3 regions of the Bradyrhizobium sp. Pa8 genome follow, and region 3 is predicted to be linked to each of the others. Evidence: riboswitches for the same ligand, from Rfam matches in the RefSeq annotation. Region 3 holds a riboswitch; each other region holds the start of a gene.
What was found. A riboswitch is a leader RNA that binds a small molecule or an ion and turns the genes downstream of it on or off. The one in region 3 is predicted to bind cobalamin.

Region 1 (4,544 bases), 1.3 Mb from region 3:
CTTCGATCGCGTGGAACGAGATCGCTTCCATGCTGACGTCTGCAAAGGCCACGGCTGCATCCGACGCGATCGGGATGCGCTGGACCTGAAGCGCTTCCTGAAAGCCCATCAGCCCGAGGCCGACCGGCCGGTGGCGCATGTTGGACCGGCGCGCTTCGGGGATAGTGTAGAAATTGATGTCGATGACGTTGTCGAGCATCCGCACCGCCGTCGTCACCGTCCGCTTCAGCTTGGCCTGATCGAGGCCGTGAGGCCCGACATGGCTGAGCATGTTGACAGAGCCGAGGTTGCAGACCGCGACCTCGTCGGCCGAAGTGTTCAGCGTGATCTCAGTACAGAGGTTCGACGAGTGGATCACGCCGACGTGGCGCTGCGGCGAGCGCAGATTGCAGGGGTCCTTGAAGGCGATCCAGGGATGGCCGGTCTCGAACAGCATGGTCAGCATGCGGCGCCAGAGATCGGTCGCGCGCACCGTCTTGAAGACGCGCATGGCGCCGGCCTTCGCCCTTGCTTCATAGGCCTCGTAAACTGTCTTGAAGGCCTCGCCGTAGAGATCGTGCAGGTCGGGTGTCTCGTCCGGCGAGAACAGCGTCCACTCGCCGTCACTGTCGACGCGCTGCATGAAGAGGTCCGGCACCCAGTTGGCGGTGTTCATGTCGTGGGTGCGGCGGCGGTCGTCGCCGGTGTTCTTGCGCAGGTCGAGGAATTCCTCGATGTCGACGTGCCAGGTCTCGAGATAGGCGCACACCGCGCCCTTGCGCTTGCCGCCCTGGTTGACGGCAATCGCGGTGTCGTTGGCGACTTTCAGGAACGGGATGATGCCCTGGCTTTCGCCGTTGGTGCCCTTGATGTGCGCGCCGAGGCCGCGAACGGGGGTCCAGTCGTTGCCGAGGCCGCCGGAATATTTGGCGAGCAGCGCGTTGTCCTTGATCGACTTGAAGATGCCGTCGAGATCATCAGATACGGTGGTCAGGAAGCAAGACGACAATTGCGGGCGGAGCGTGCCCGAATTGAACAATGTCGGCGTCGAAGCCATGAAATCGAACGATGACAGCAGATCGTAGAATTCGATTGCTTGGGCTTCGCGGTCAATCTCGCGCACCGCCAGACCCATCGCCACGCGCATGAAGAAGGCTTGCGGCAGCTCGATCCGTTTGCCGCGGACGTGCAGGAAGTAGCGATCGTACAGCGTCTGGAGGCCGAGGAATTGGAAGTTCAGGTCGCGCTCGGGCTTGAGCGCCGCGGCGATCCGACCGAGGTCGAAGCGGGCCAGTTCGGGATCGAGCAGTTCGGCGGCGATGCCGGTCTTCACGTAGGCCGGGAAATAGTCGACGTACCGCGTCGCCATGTCGGCCTGCGAGGCGGATGTCGGCACGCTGTGGACGTAGGACAGCACTTCGCCGCGCAGCTTGTCGAGCAACAGGCGGGCGCTGACATAGGCGTAGTTCGGCTCCTGCTCGACCAGCGTGCGCGCGGCCATGATCGACGCCAGCGCCATCTCGTCCTGGCTGATGCCATCGTAGAGATTGCGGGTGGTCTCGGCGAGTACGGGCGCGGCCGAGACGCTATCGAGGCTGGTGCAGGCTTCGCCGATGATCAGCGCAAGCCGCTCGGTGTCGAGCCCGACGCGCGAACCGTCGGCCAACGTGACATGCAGGGCCGGCGCGGCGGCAGGCGCCGGCAGCGCGGCCGCCTCCTCGGCGCGCTGGCGCGACCGTTCCTCACGATAGAGCACGTAGGCGCGGGCGACCTTGTGGTGCTCGCTCCTCATCAAGGCGAGCTCGACTTGGTCCTGCACGTCCTCGATATGGAAGGTGCGTCCCTCGCCCGCGCGCCGCATCAGCGCCGCGACGACTTCGGCCGTGAGCTGCTCGACGCTTTCATGGACGCGGCGCGAGGCGACGGCGCTCGTGCCTTCCACGGCCAGGAAGGCCTTGGTCATGGCAACCGCGATCTTGGCGGAATCGAACGGCGAGACTTTTCCGTTGCGACGGATGATCTGCATGGCCGGCTCGCTGGAAGCAGCCGCAAGTGACTGTGAACGCAACTGGATGATCGGTGCGGAAGAACCTTCCGCGTCGTGCAGGTTCAGTGACATCAATAGGCCCCGTGATGCGCGTTGTTTCTTGAACGGGGCGTTGAGGAAGGACGCTGCAGAATCGCCGGCAGACAAATGCCGACGGCGCATGCAAGCGACCGCCGGGACACCCCGCCCGTGGACGTTCAGATCGTCACGGCAGGTCTCCTGGCTCGCAGGTCATCGCTTTCTTCCCGTCTTCCCGGCGCGTGAGACACCAGTGACGCTTGTTCGGAAGCAGCTCGCTGCTGACAGTTGCGGGGGCAGCGCCGGAATTCCGCGCTTTCGCGCGGTTCACCGGCTTCCCTCTTAGCCACCAAATCTTGCGATCCGGCGGAACCGTGACACCCATATGTGGTGATATTCCGGGGCGGCTGTCAACGGCTGATTTGCCGGCACCGTTCGCTTGTGGATTGCCTCTGACATCTCCGGATGTAAATTCGGGCATAATTTGCCCGCATGGCGCGTATGTTCTCCCGCAAATCATGGTAAACGCCGCCGCAGTTGATGGCATCCCCTTGTGCTGCCGCGGTTTGAAGCGGCGATCGAGCTCCTGAGCGTTGCAATCTACGTCGAACCGTTCGTTCGTGGCGCCTTGGGACAGGGCGGATCCGGATCGCCCGCGCATCCAGTTGTGTTGCGTTCGCTACTGTGCACGGGCATCTCCCGATCCTAATGACGGTGCGAAGACACTAGTCGATAGACGTGCAAGACCAAAGTCGGGAGAAAGCACCACGCCACGCCGATCTACGAGACGAGCTGGCGCACACGGACCACGAGCTACATGGCGCAAGCGCACGAGGGATCGCAGCGGTCATCGAAGGTCCGGGCCCGTCACATGCGCCAGGGGCCGAGCTCGTGGAGCTCGAGCTCGATCCCGAGCTTCTCGGCTAGGAGCTTGATATCGTCGCCGGCCTCGAACCCGTTCTTGAACACCTCGCGCTCCTCGTTGACTCCGGAAAATCCCACCGGCGCAGAAGCGGAGGCGCTACATCGTCCTGGTCCGACGAGGACAACCGAAGCACGCGGCTGATTCGATCGTTGGAACTTTGAGGTCTGGCAAGCCTAAGGTCTGGGGACGACGACGTATCGGGGGTTCGAAGCCCTCCCTCTCCGCCACTTGATCGAGACCTCGGGAATCCCCGGCAATGTAGGGGCCATTTTCACAAGCCTGATGAAGCTCTGTGTAGCACCCTTGTGGAGCACCCAGCATACACCGTTCCCGCACCCGTCACACAGCCGAATCCTTGCCCCTTTTTCCTTGTGCCCAATCCTTGACCGAGTTTTTCCGTTTGGGACTACCCGTCCAATGCGCCACGGGGCGCGCATGATCAATCCGTTGTTGCTCGGCTTCGCAGACCGGGAGCACCGGACGGAGATCGCGCGGAGCTTGCGCGAAAACCGCATCCTCTTGGAGCGGGCCAATGCTGAAGCGGAGGACGGGCAGGTCGGCGCCGGCAATCATGCGCGGCACCTGATGCGGGAGGTGGCTGCCCTTGAGGCGACGATGGCCGTCCATGACGACGCCCAGCTCGATCTTCCGGCGCTGCTCGCCGAGGCCGAGGCCGCGCCATGAGCCTCGCCACCGACCATGGGCCGGTTCGGCGCTTCCGGTCCGGCAACCGCCTCTCGGGCACGGACATCACCGCGATCGAGGCCGACCTGCGGCAGTGGTCCAAACCGAAGATCACCTGGAGCGCGGTGGTCTCGCGGGTCGAGGCGCTGATCGGGAGGCGGTTCAGCCGCCAGGCGCTAGAGTCCATCCGGTGATTTACCGGGCCTATGTCCAAGCTAAGAAGCGGCTGCGCGACGGCCTCCCTCCGGCCAAGCGCAAGCCGCTAGCGGAGCGGATCACCGCGTTGCAGGACGAGAACCGGAAGCTGCGCCAGGAGAACGAGGCGTTGCTCGAGAAGTTCGTGACCTGGCAGCTCAACGCCCCGAATCCTACGGGCTGCGCTCGGACCAGATGAATGCGCCACTGCCGACGGCGCGGCTGCCCAGCGACTTCAGAGACCGCGAGCTGACGCGGAGGGAGGAGCGGCGCGTCAGGCTCCTCGCCGACCGTGACCGCCGGCAGGCCCGCAAACTCCCCAGCCGATAGATCACCAATTTCGACGACAAAGCCCCGGATGCCGGCCGGTATCTGGGGCTTTGTCGTGCCACGGGGTTTGGTCCGCGTTACCTTACACTTTTGGCAAAAGGGCTGCGGTGAGCACTAGTTGCATAGTGCTCTTCGGTTCTGTCAACTAGCAAGGAAGTGATTGATCCGCTTTGCTTTTTTTGACGCTTTCTGTCGAAGGTGTAAGGTCGGGCTTTGTTAAGCACGGTCTGCGGTCCACGGCCCTGTTTCGCGGTTCCATTTTTTCTCGTGTCGTCGCTGCGGGATTTGGCGCCGCAAGACATGCTCAACGCAGGTACCAAGGTGCGGCACCCCGCGCCGCGAGGAGAAAATCGCAAATGCTGCTTG
Region 2 (4,544 bases), 310 kb from region 3:
CGAGCGCGAGCGGCTTTCCCTCGCCTGCCATCGGCGCAGCGATGACGCCACGCGCGGGATCGTAAAAGCCCATCTCGGGCAGGTTCATCTCGCCGACGACCGGGCCCGCGTAAAGACCCGAGGCCAGCGCGAGCTGCGCAATCGCAGCCTGGGCTGCAACGGGACCACCGGTGTCGCAGAGCACCTTGAGCCGGCGCAGCGTCGAAACCGGCAGGGTCGAGTAGGCATCGAGCCGCGTGTCGTCGCGGCCGTCGGCCGGCAGCACGGCCAGCACGATATTGCGGTCCTTCGCAAGCTGCTGCAGAGCCGCGAGCCCGTACGGCCAATAGGACTCACCGCCGATCAGGCGCACCAGGATGCCGCGCGCCTGCGACAGCGTGCGCTCGATATAGGTGTCGACCGACAACGGATGACGCAGCTCCGCGAGATTGGCGAGCCGCAGCGACGGCAGGCTGTTGCGGCCGCGCCGCCAGCCGGCCGCGAACGCGGCAAGATCGGAATCCGAGTACGAGAGCACCACGAGATCGGCCGGGTCCTGGCCGATGTCCCTTGGCGTCGCGGTCTCCTCGAGACCGCGGCTCTCGCGGAAGACGACGTGCATCAGATACCAGATCCTGAAAGACCAAGTCCTGCCTTGATCGCGGCCTCGTCGATGTCGCCGTGCTCGCCGATCACGACGAGTTTCGACTGCCTGAGAGCTGCGCCCCAGGGCTTGTCGAACTGGTGGCGCACGCGCTCGCCGACCGCTTGCAGCAACAGGCGCATCGGCTTGCCCACGACCGCGATATAGCCCTTGACGCGCAGCACGTTCTGCTCGCGCGAAAGACGCTGCACCGACGCGACCAGTGCGTCGATGTCGCTGACCTCCGGAAGATCGATCACGACGGAGGCGAAATCGTCGTGCTCGTGATCCTCCTCGCCGTCGTGATGCGAGGGGCGCGCGGCGAGATCGTTCTCTGCGGCAGCGCCGAGGCCGAGGATCACGCGCGCATCGATCGCGCCATCGGTGACGGATAGCATCGGCACACGGCGCGGCATCTCGGCGGTGATGGCGGCCTTGGCGGCTTCGATCCCTGCGACCCCGGCAAGATCGGCCTTGGTCAGCAGCACGATGTCGGCGCAGGCGATCTGGTCCTCGAACACTTCCGACAGCGGCGTCTCGTGATCGAGATTTTCGTCCGCCGCGCGCTGCGCTTCCACCGCAGCCGGGTCCGGCGCAAAACGGCCGGCGGCGACAGCCTCGGCATCGGCGAGTGCGATCACGCCGTCGACCGTGATGCGCGAGCGGATCTCCGGCCAGTCGAACGCCTTCAACAGCGGCTTCGGCAGCGCCAGGCCCGAGGTCTCGATCAGGATGTGATCGGGCCGCACCGGCCGCGCCAAAAGCTTTTCCATGGTCGGGATGAAATCGTCCGCAACGGTGCAGCAGATGCAGCCATTGGCGAGCTCGACGATATTCTCCTCCGGGCAATTCGCATCGGCGCAGGATTTCAGGATCTCGCCATCGACACCCTCGCTGCCGAACTCGTTGACGAGCACGGCGAGCTTCTTGCCGTCAGGGTTTGCGAGCAGATGCTGGATCAGCGTGGTCTTGCCGGAGCCGAGAAAACCCGTGACCACCGTGACAGGGACTTTTGCGAGCGAGTTCATTCGGCGGCCTCCGGCACGACGGCAATGGGGGGAATGCGAGCAAGCGATTGCTTGCGGAAGATTTCGGGACGGCTGCGCCAGGGCACGAGGCCGTCGGGCGCGGCGGCATAAGCCGCAGCACCCGCGACCACGTCGCTCGCATGGGCCTCTGACAGGCGGCCATAGACATAGGACCAGCGGCCGGGCGCGCTGAGCGCAACCGAGCAACCCTGGCTGCATGCCGACAGGCATTCAACGGGAACCACATTGACGCCCTCGGGCACGCCGGCATCGAGGATCGCGCCATGCAGGCGCTTGCCGGGCGTCGTCTCACCCTCGTCGAGCGTCTGGCCGGCGCGGCAGGTGATACAGACGTGAAGTGTGACGCTCATCGCCTCTTCCAGGATAAACGGCGGGAGGCGAAGAGGCACACGGACCATTCCCCCGAAGGTCCGTTTCCCCGTCGCGGAACACCCCGTCCGCCGGTCCAAAACTCGTCCGCGCTGGCAGGTCTCCCGGCTTGCGGAGCAGGGCTTTTGGCCCTTCGATCCCCGCCTTCCCGATCCCCTGGGGGATCAGTGGCTTCGGGCATCTCTCCGGTCACGGTCGCGGGGGCGGCTGCAGTTTGGACCCGAATCTTGTCGATTCGGACCCTATCGCATTCCCTCTTCGCCTGTCATAGGACAGGAACCAACGCCGGGCCACCATTTGCCCCCGGCCGCCTCTTGTCAAGCCGAAGGACCCTGTCAGATGACGCCTGAACCGGATACCCAAACGGCCGAGGAAGCCGACGCCCGCCACGCCGCGAAAATGGCGAAAATCAAGGTCGCCCGCGACAAGATCATGGCGACCAAGAGCGGCGAAAAGGGCCTCATCATCGTCCACACCGGCGCTGGCAAGGGCAAGTCCTCCTCCGCTTTCGGCATGATCGTCCGCTGCGTCGCCCACGGCTTCCCCTGCGCGGTCGTGCAGTTCATCAAGGGCGCCTGGGACACCGGCGAGCGGCGCCTGCTCACCGGCCATTTCGGCGAGCTCTGCCAGTTCCATGCGATGGGCGAAGGTTTCACCTGGGAGACACAGGACCGCGCCCGCGACATCGCCGCGGCGCAGGCCGGCTGGGCGAAGGCCAAGGAGCTGATATCAGATTCCAATCTGCGCATGGTCGTGCTCGACGAGATCAACATCGCGCTGCGCTACGACTATCTCGACATCGCCGAGGTCGTCGACTTCCTGAAAACGCACAAGCCACCGATGACGCATGTCGTGCTCACCGGGCGCAACGCCAAGGACGAGCTGATCGAGATCGCCGATCTCGTCACCGAGATGACGCTGGTGAAGCACCCCTTCCGCTCCGGCATCAAGGCGCAAGCCGGCGTCGAATTCTGACGACGCCAAGTTCTGAAAACACCAAGTTCTGAAAACACCATGGCGCGCGCATTGATGATCCAGGGGGCCGGCTCGGACGTGGGCAAGTCGCTCATCGTCGCCGGCCTCGCCCGCGCCTCCACGCGGCGCGGCCTGCGCGTGCTGCCCTTCAAGCCGCAGAACATGTCGAACAACGCGGCCGTCACTGTCGACGGCGGCGAGATCGGTCGCGCCCAGGCGCTGCAGGCGCTGGCCGCCGGCGTCGAGCCGCACACCGACATGAACCCGGTGCTGCTGAAGCCCGAGACCGATGTCGGCGCACAAATCATCGTCCAGGGAAAGCGCATCGCGACCGCGCGGGCGCGTGAATATGCGGCGATGAAGCCGTCGCTGATGGGCGCGGTGCTGGACAGCTTCGAGCGGCTGAAGGCGCGCGGCGATCTGGTGCTGGTCGAAGGCGCCGGCAGCCCGGCCGAGGTGAATTTGCGCAAGGCCGACATCGCCAATATGGGCTTTGCGCGCAAGGCCGACGTGCCGGTCGTGCTGGTCGGCGACATCGACCGCGGCGGCGTCATCGCCCAGCTCGTCGGCATCAAGACGGTGATCGACCCCGACGATGCCGCGATGATCCAGGGTTTCGTCATCAACAAGTTCCGCGGCGACCCCTCACTGTTCGACGACGGCTACAAGCTGATCGAGCAGAAGACCGCGTGGCGCGGCCTTGGCGTGCTGCCCTGGTTCGCGCGCGCCGGCGAGCTGCCGGCCGAGGACGCGCTGGGCTTGAGCGATGCGCGCAAGCCCGGCCAGTGCAAGATCGCATGCCTCGCGCTGTCGCGGATCGCCAATTTCGACGATCTCGATCCGCTGAAACTCGAACCTGGCGTCGATCTCGTGATGGTGCGCCCCGGCGAAGCGATTCCCGGCGACGTCCGCCTCGTCATCATCCCCGGCTCGAAATCCACCCGCGGCGATCTCGCCTTCCTGCGCGCGCAGGGCTGGGACATCGATCTCCTGGCGCATCACCGCCGGGGCGGCCATGTGCTTGGCCTCTGCGGCGGCTATCAGATGCTCGGGCGCAGCGTCGCCGACCCTGATGGAATCGAAGGCCCCGCCGGCGACACGCCGGGTCTCGGACTTCTGGACGTGGAAACAGTGATGAGCCCGCAGAAGACGCTGACGCGCGTCGCGGCCGTGCATGCCGCCACGGACCAGCCGATCGAGGCTTACGAAATCCACATCGGCCGCACCGATGGGCCGGATCGCGCGCGCCCGTTTGCTAAACTGAACGGCGAGCCCGAAGGCGCGATCTCACGCGATGGCCGCGTGCAGGGCAGCTATTTGCACGGCCTGTTCACCTCGGACGATTTCCGCAGGGCGTATCTCGCAAAGCTCGACATTCCGGCGGGCGACGAGCCTTATCACAGCAGGGTCGAGAGCGCGCTCGACGCCCTCGCCGATCACATCGAACAGCATCTCGACGTCCGCGGCCTGCTCGCGCTAGCGCGCTAGCGCCTCGGCAAGGCGCGTCCATTCGGCTTCGCTGCCCGGAA
Region 3 (4,544 bases):
CTTCGATCGCGTTGCGTTCGAGCACGACCCCGTCGCGCGGCGCAGACCAGCGTATGGCGACGGGCGCGGTGTGCGTCTTGTCCATCTCCGCGATGACGGACTCGGGAACGTCGAGATTGACCAGCCGCTGTCGCGAGCCGCGGCCGTACATCTCGACACCGCCGACCGTTCTGGAGGTGATCGTCGCGAGATATTCCGCCGCCGCGGAAGCCACCGCCGAACTGTAGATTTCCATCAGCGGCTGGCCGGCCTTCACGCGCGTGCCGGTCGTCACGTCGGCGACCTTCTGCACGAAGCTTTCGGCGCGCATCGCGATCACCGACACGCGGCGTTCATCGAGCTGGATCGTGCCAGGCGCCTTCACCGAGACCCTGATCGAGCGCCGCGTGACGGGCTCGGACTTCACGCCCGCGCGCTGGATCTTGCCGGGCGACAGCTTCACCGTGCCGTCGTCGGCGTCGTCGCCTTCGTAAACGGCGACATAGTCCATCCCCATCGGATCCTTCTTTGGGACGGGCGACGTATCGGGCAGCCCCATGGGATTGCGGTAGTAGAGGATTTTTCGCGGCGAAGCCGCCTTCGGCGGCGCCGGCGCGACGGCCGCGCCAGCTTCGTCGTAGACCGGCAGATAGTCCCGCCCGCGGTCGTCCTTCTTCGGACCGGCAGACCAGAGCGGCGCACCATCTGGATCGCGGTAGTAGAGCGGAGTTGGCTCCGCGGCGGCCGCAGCCGATGATATGTCGGCCTCAGCGAGCCAGCCCGCACCGTTCGAATGCCAGTAGTCGCCGGCCAGGACCAGGCCACCGCCCAGCGCAAGTGCCGTCAGGAGACGCAGCGTTTTCATGTCGTGTATCCGCGCGCCCGGGAGCGCGCGTCCGTGTGAAGGAAAAAGGGGAATGTCGGGCGCCGCCGGGCAGCGCCCGAACGCTCACTTGATCGCCGTGACGATCACCTTGCCGGTGACCGTCTCCGGTTCGCCCTGCAACTTCACAGACAGCGTCATCTGGTAGCGTCCAGCCATCGGCAGGTCCGTCTTGAAGGCGTACACACCCGGCTCCCTGGACGGCAGCGGCGCGACCGCCGATTCCATCTCGGCCATCCCGTCCGGAGCCATGTCGAGGCGGGTCTTGAAGATGACCGCATCCGGTATCGGCTTGCCGGTCTGCTTGTTCGTCAGGCGAACGGCGAGCGTGACGTCTTCGCCCTTCTTCATCTGCGGAGTGACGGGCTCGAAGGCGTAGTCGCCCGCGCCCGCCATCGCGGCGGAAGCGGCAAGCGAAAGGGTGGCGGCGAGAGCCGCGGTGCTGATTTTGGAAAGCATTGTCCTGTCCTCATGAATTGATCTTTCGCCGTGGCGCGTGAAGCGCGCACGTCAGTCGTCGTCGCGAGCAGCCATGCCGCTCGCGTCTCGGGCTTTGCGAGATCAGATTCGAGGAGGTCGGAAAGGAGGACTGCCGCCGCGGAAGGAAACGACCTGATCCGGCGGAATAGCCATCTTGCTGGCCACGACGGCGAGACGTTCGAACGCCACGGGCCTGACATCACCGAGCGCGATGATCCCGCCAACGCAGCAGAAGCCCATCCCGCACTTGTAACCGCCGCTATGGGAGCCCGTTCCCTTCATGTCGGGACAACAATCGTCCATCGACATGTCGGCGTCGCCGCTCACGTGCATGGCCGTCTGCATGCCATCCGACGACATTGCGAGGTTCGCCGCGGACGCGCCAACCGGCAGCATCGCCAGGGATATGGCGATGGCGACTGCCAGGATGGTACGGACGAACTGCATCAATATCGACTTACCTTGTCAGGCCGGAACACGGCCTCAGTAGCACATTCGGGCACCAAAGGCAGTCATTGATCGTGGTCAAGCGTTCGTTACCCGGGCTCGTCCGGAGGCCGGGCCGGACGTTTCGACGCGGTCCTTCGGACTATCGTGCAAAACAGCAACACAAGGCCACCATCGACCGACCGGCCCATCGAACAGCCCACGCGGATGTTGACGCGCTTATCCCCGGATGCCAGTTTCGTGATCGGTAGTGTCCGCAAGGACTCTTCAAGGGAATGCGGTGCGTCCACCTCGGTGGGCAATTCCGCGGCTGCCCCCGCAACTGTAGGCGGATAGCCGACGACCAAACGAACCACTGGAGCCCCGCTTGGGCCTCTGGGAAGGTGGTCGAAGGCGATGACCCGCGAGCCAGGAAACCTGCTGCCAGCCATGGTCACGCGCGAACGCATTGGGCGGGGTGCCCTGATGTCGGACAAGTAGCCGGTGCATCCGCCGCCTGGGGCGAAGGTGGATGACGAAGGCAACCGCGGTGACGGTTTGTTTGCGTCGCCGCAGAGCGTTGTCGTGCAAAATCTTCATTTCGGTGCTGGCGCGAGGCCAGCGTTGTCGCATGCTTTCCTGATTACTCTGCTCTCGTCGGTGTCGCTGTCGTCCGCGGCGCTCGCGCAAAGCGCGGCGCAGGACAACCGCTCCCGGGAGGTCGGCCCGGTGATCGTCACCCCGCCTGCTCCGAGACAGGCTCCCGCCATAAGCCCCGGCACCCAGAAGCCGCGCGCGGCCCGGCGCGCCGCGGGACGCAATCGTGGCGCCCCTGCTGTCGCCGTTCCTGCCACGCAAGCTCCGAGCGGCCCGGTGCAGACGCCGCTCAACACGGCCGCCGTCACCGATGTCGGCTCCCGGCTCGGCATCACGGCGCGGGAAATGCCGGCGACCGTCGAGGTCATCAGTCAGCGGACGATGCAGGATCTGGGCATCCGGACCACGACCGACGTCGCCAAGGCTGCAGTCGGCGTCATCGGCGGCGATGCGCCCGGTGCGCCCGCCATCTTCTCGATGCGTGGCTTTACCAGCGACCAGATCTCCACGCTCTACAACGGCATCCCGATCGGGCCGTCGACCATGACCGGCCGTCCCATGGACGTGGCTGGCCTCCAGCAGGTCGAGATCATCAAGGGACCGGACTCGCTGGTGGCGGGCCTCGGCGCGACCGGCGGCGCCATCAACTACGTGAACAAGGTGCCGCATACCGGGCCTGTTATCAACGACGCCTTCACGTCCTACGATTCCTTCAACGGCTATCGCGCCGGCTACGGCTCGGGCGGCAGCACGCTGATCAACGGGCTCGACTACCGCTTTGACATCAGCCATTTCAACAACAAGGGCTTTATCGACGACACCTATTCGAAGCTCAGCAACGTTTCGGGCCAGCTGAACTATCGCGTCAACGAGAACCTGAAGATCTGGGGCGCGGCCGAATACAGGCAGGACAACGACCGCTTCTACTGGGGAACGCCGCTGGTGCCCGCGAACGCGCCGGGCATCGTGCCGACGAACGGCATCGTGTCCGGTCGGTGGAGTAACTATTACCTCGGCGGCGGCACGCCGGTCCCGGTCACCATCGACGCGCGCACGCTGACGACGAACTACAACGTGCTCGACAATCACAGCGGCGCCAACGAGCTCTGGCTGCGCAGCGGCTTTCAATGGGACATCACCAACAACATCTCGCTGAAGAGCCAGGTCTATGGCTATGACGCCCACCGGCACTGGTTCAACAACGAGATCTCGTCGTTTGACCAGACAATAGGCAATTTCGCGGGCGCGCAGAGCATCTATCGCGAACGCCTGGCACTGGATCACGCCCAGCGACTCTACGGCAACATCACCGACCTCACCGTTAATTCCAACGTCGGCGGAATGGACAATCGCTTCGTCGCCACCGTGGCGGCGAGCAGCAACCAGTTCAACGTCTCGCAGGACACGCTGTTCTTCAACGACTACGTCGACCTCCTCAACCCGGATCGCGGCCTCTACGGCCCGCGCAGCGACGAGAAGATCTACACGCATCTCGACACTGCCTCGCTGTCGTTCGAGGACCGGCTCAAGCTGACCTCGACCTTCGCGCTGATCGGCGGCATCCGTTTTGAGAATATCGAGCTGTCGCGGACCCGCTTCGACGAGAACGGCCTCCTGAAAGCCAGCTATCCTTTCTCGAAGACGTTCAATCCGGTCACCGGACGCATCGGCTACGCCTGGGACATCGCGCCCGGCGTGATGCTTTACAGCCAGTACGCGACGGCAGCCGACCCGACGGTGGCGAACATCTTCATCCTCAGGCCCACGACGCCGCTGCTGCTCACGACGTCGCGAACCTACGAGACCGGCGTGAAAGTGCTGTCGGCCGACAAGCGCGCGGAGGCCACGTTCTCGGCCTTCGACATCGAGCGCAAGAACGTCTACGTCCCCGAAAGCGGCATCCTCTTCAACGTCGCCGGCAAGATCGCCTCCAAGGGCGTCGAGATCGCCGCCGCGGTCAATCCGGTCGCAGGCCTGAAGCTGTGGGGCAACGTCGCCTTCGTGCAGTCGCGCTTCATCGACTTCACCTATGTCGACGGCAATGGCGACTTCCAGTCCTATTCGGGCAAGACGCCGCCCAACGTTCCCAACTTCATCGCCAACGCCGGAGCCTCCTACCGCTTCGACACGAAGCTGCCGGTGGAGATCGGCGGCCTCGTCCGCCACGTCGGCGACCGCT

Region 1: linked by a shared signal. The riboswitch ahead of ACKWRH_RS07925 (ribonucleoside-diphosphate reductase subunit alpha) and the one ahead of ACKWRH_RS13720 (TonB-dependent receptor) in region 3 are both predicted to bind cobalamin.
Region 2: linked by a shared signal. The riboswitch ahead of ACKWRH_RS14935 (DUF1636 family protein) and the one ahead of ACKWRH_RS13720 (TonB-dependent receptor) in region 3 are both predicted to bind cobalamin.

Annotation. Positions count from the first base shown of each region.
Region 1 is NZ_CP176767.1:1,739,241-1,743,784, forward strand. Features, by position in the region: gene ACKWRH_RS07925 (ribonucleoside-diphosphate reductase subunit alpha) at 1-2,098, opposite strand, end outside; cobalamin riboswitch at 2,219-2,436, opposite strand; gene ACKWRH_RS07930 (hypothetical protein) at 3,405-3,653, shown strand; gene ACKWRH_RS07935 (hypothetical protein) at 3,650-3,847, shown strand; gene ACKWRH_RS07940 (hypothetical protein) at 3,844-4,047, shown strand.
Region 2 is NZ_CP176767.1:3,338,080-3,342,623, reverse strand. Features, by position in the region: gene cobN (cobaltochelatase subunit CobN) at 1-601, opposite strand, end outside; gene cobW (cobalamin biosynthesis protein CobW) at 601-1,650, opposite strand; gene ACKWRH_RS14935 (DUF1636 family protein) at 1,647-2,021, opposite strand; cobalamin riboswitch at 2,118-2,339, opposite strand; gene cobO (cob(I)yrinic acid a,c-diamide adenosyltransferase) at 2,380-3,015, shown strand; gene ACKWRH_RS14925 (cobyric acid synthase) at 3,055-4,503, shown strand; gene cobD (threonine-phosphate decarboxylase CobD) at 4,492-4,544, opposite strand, start outside.
Region 3 is NZ_CP176767.1:3,032,980-3,037,523, reverse strand. Features, by position in the region: gene ACKWRH_RS13735 (efflux RND transporter periplasmic adaptor subunit) at 1-844, opposite strand, end outside; gene ACKWRH_RS13730 (FixH family protein) at 929-1,321, opposite strand; gene ACKWRH_RS13725 (hypothetical protein) at 1,424-1,789, opposite strand; cobalamin riboswitch at 2,021-2,228, shown strand; gene ACKWRH_RS13720 (TonB-dependent receptor) at 2,393-4,544, shown strand, end outside.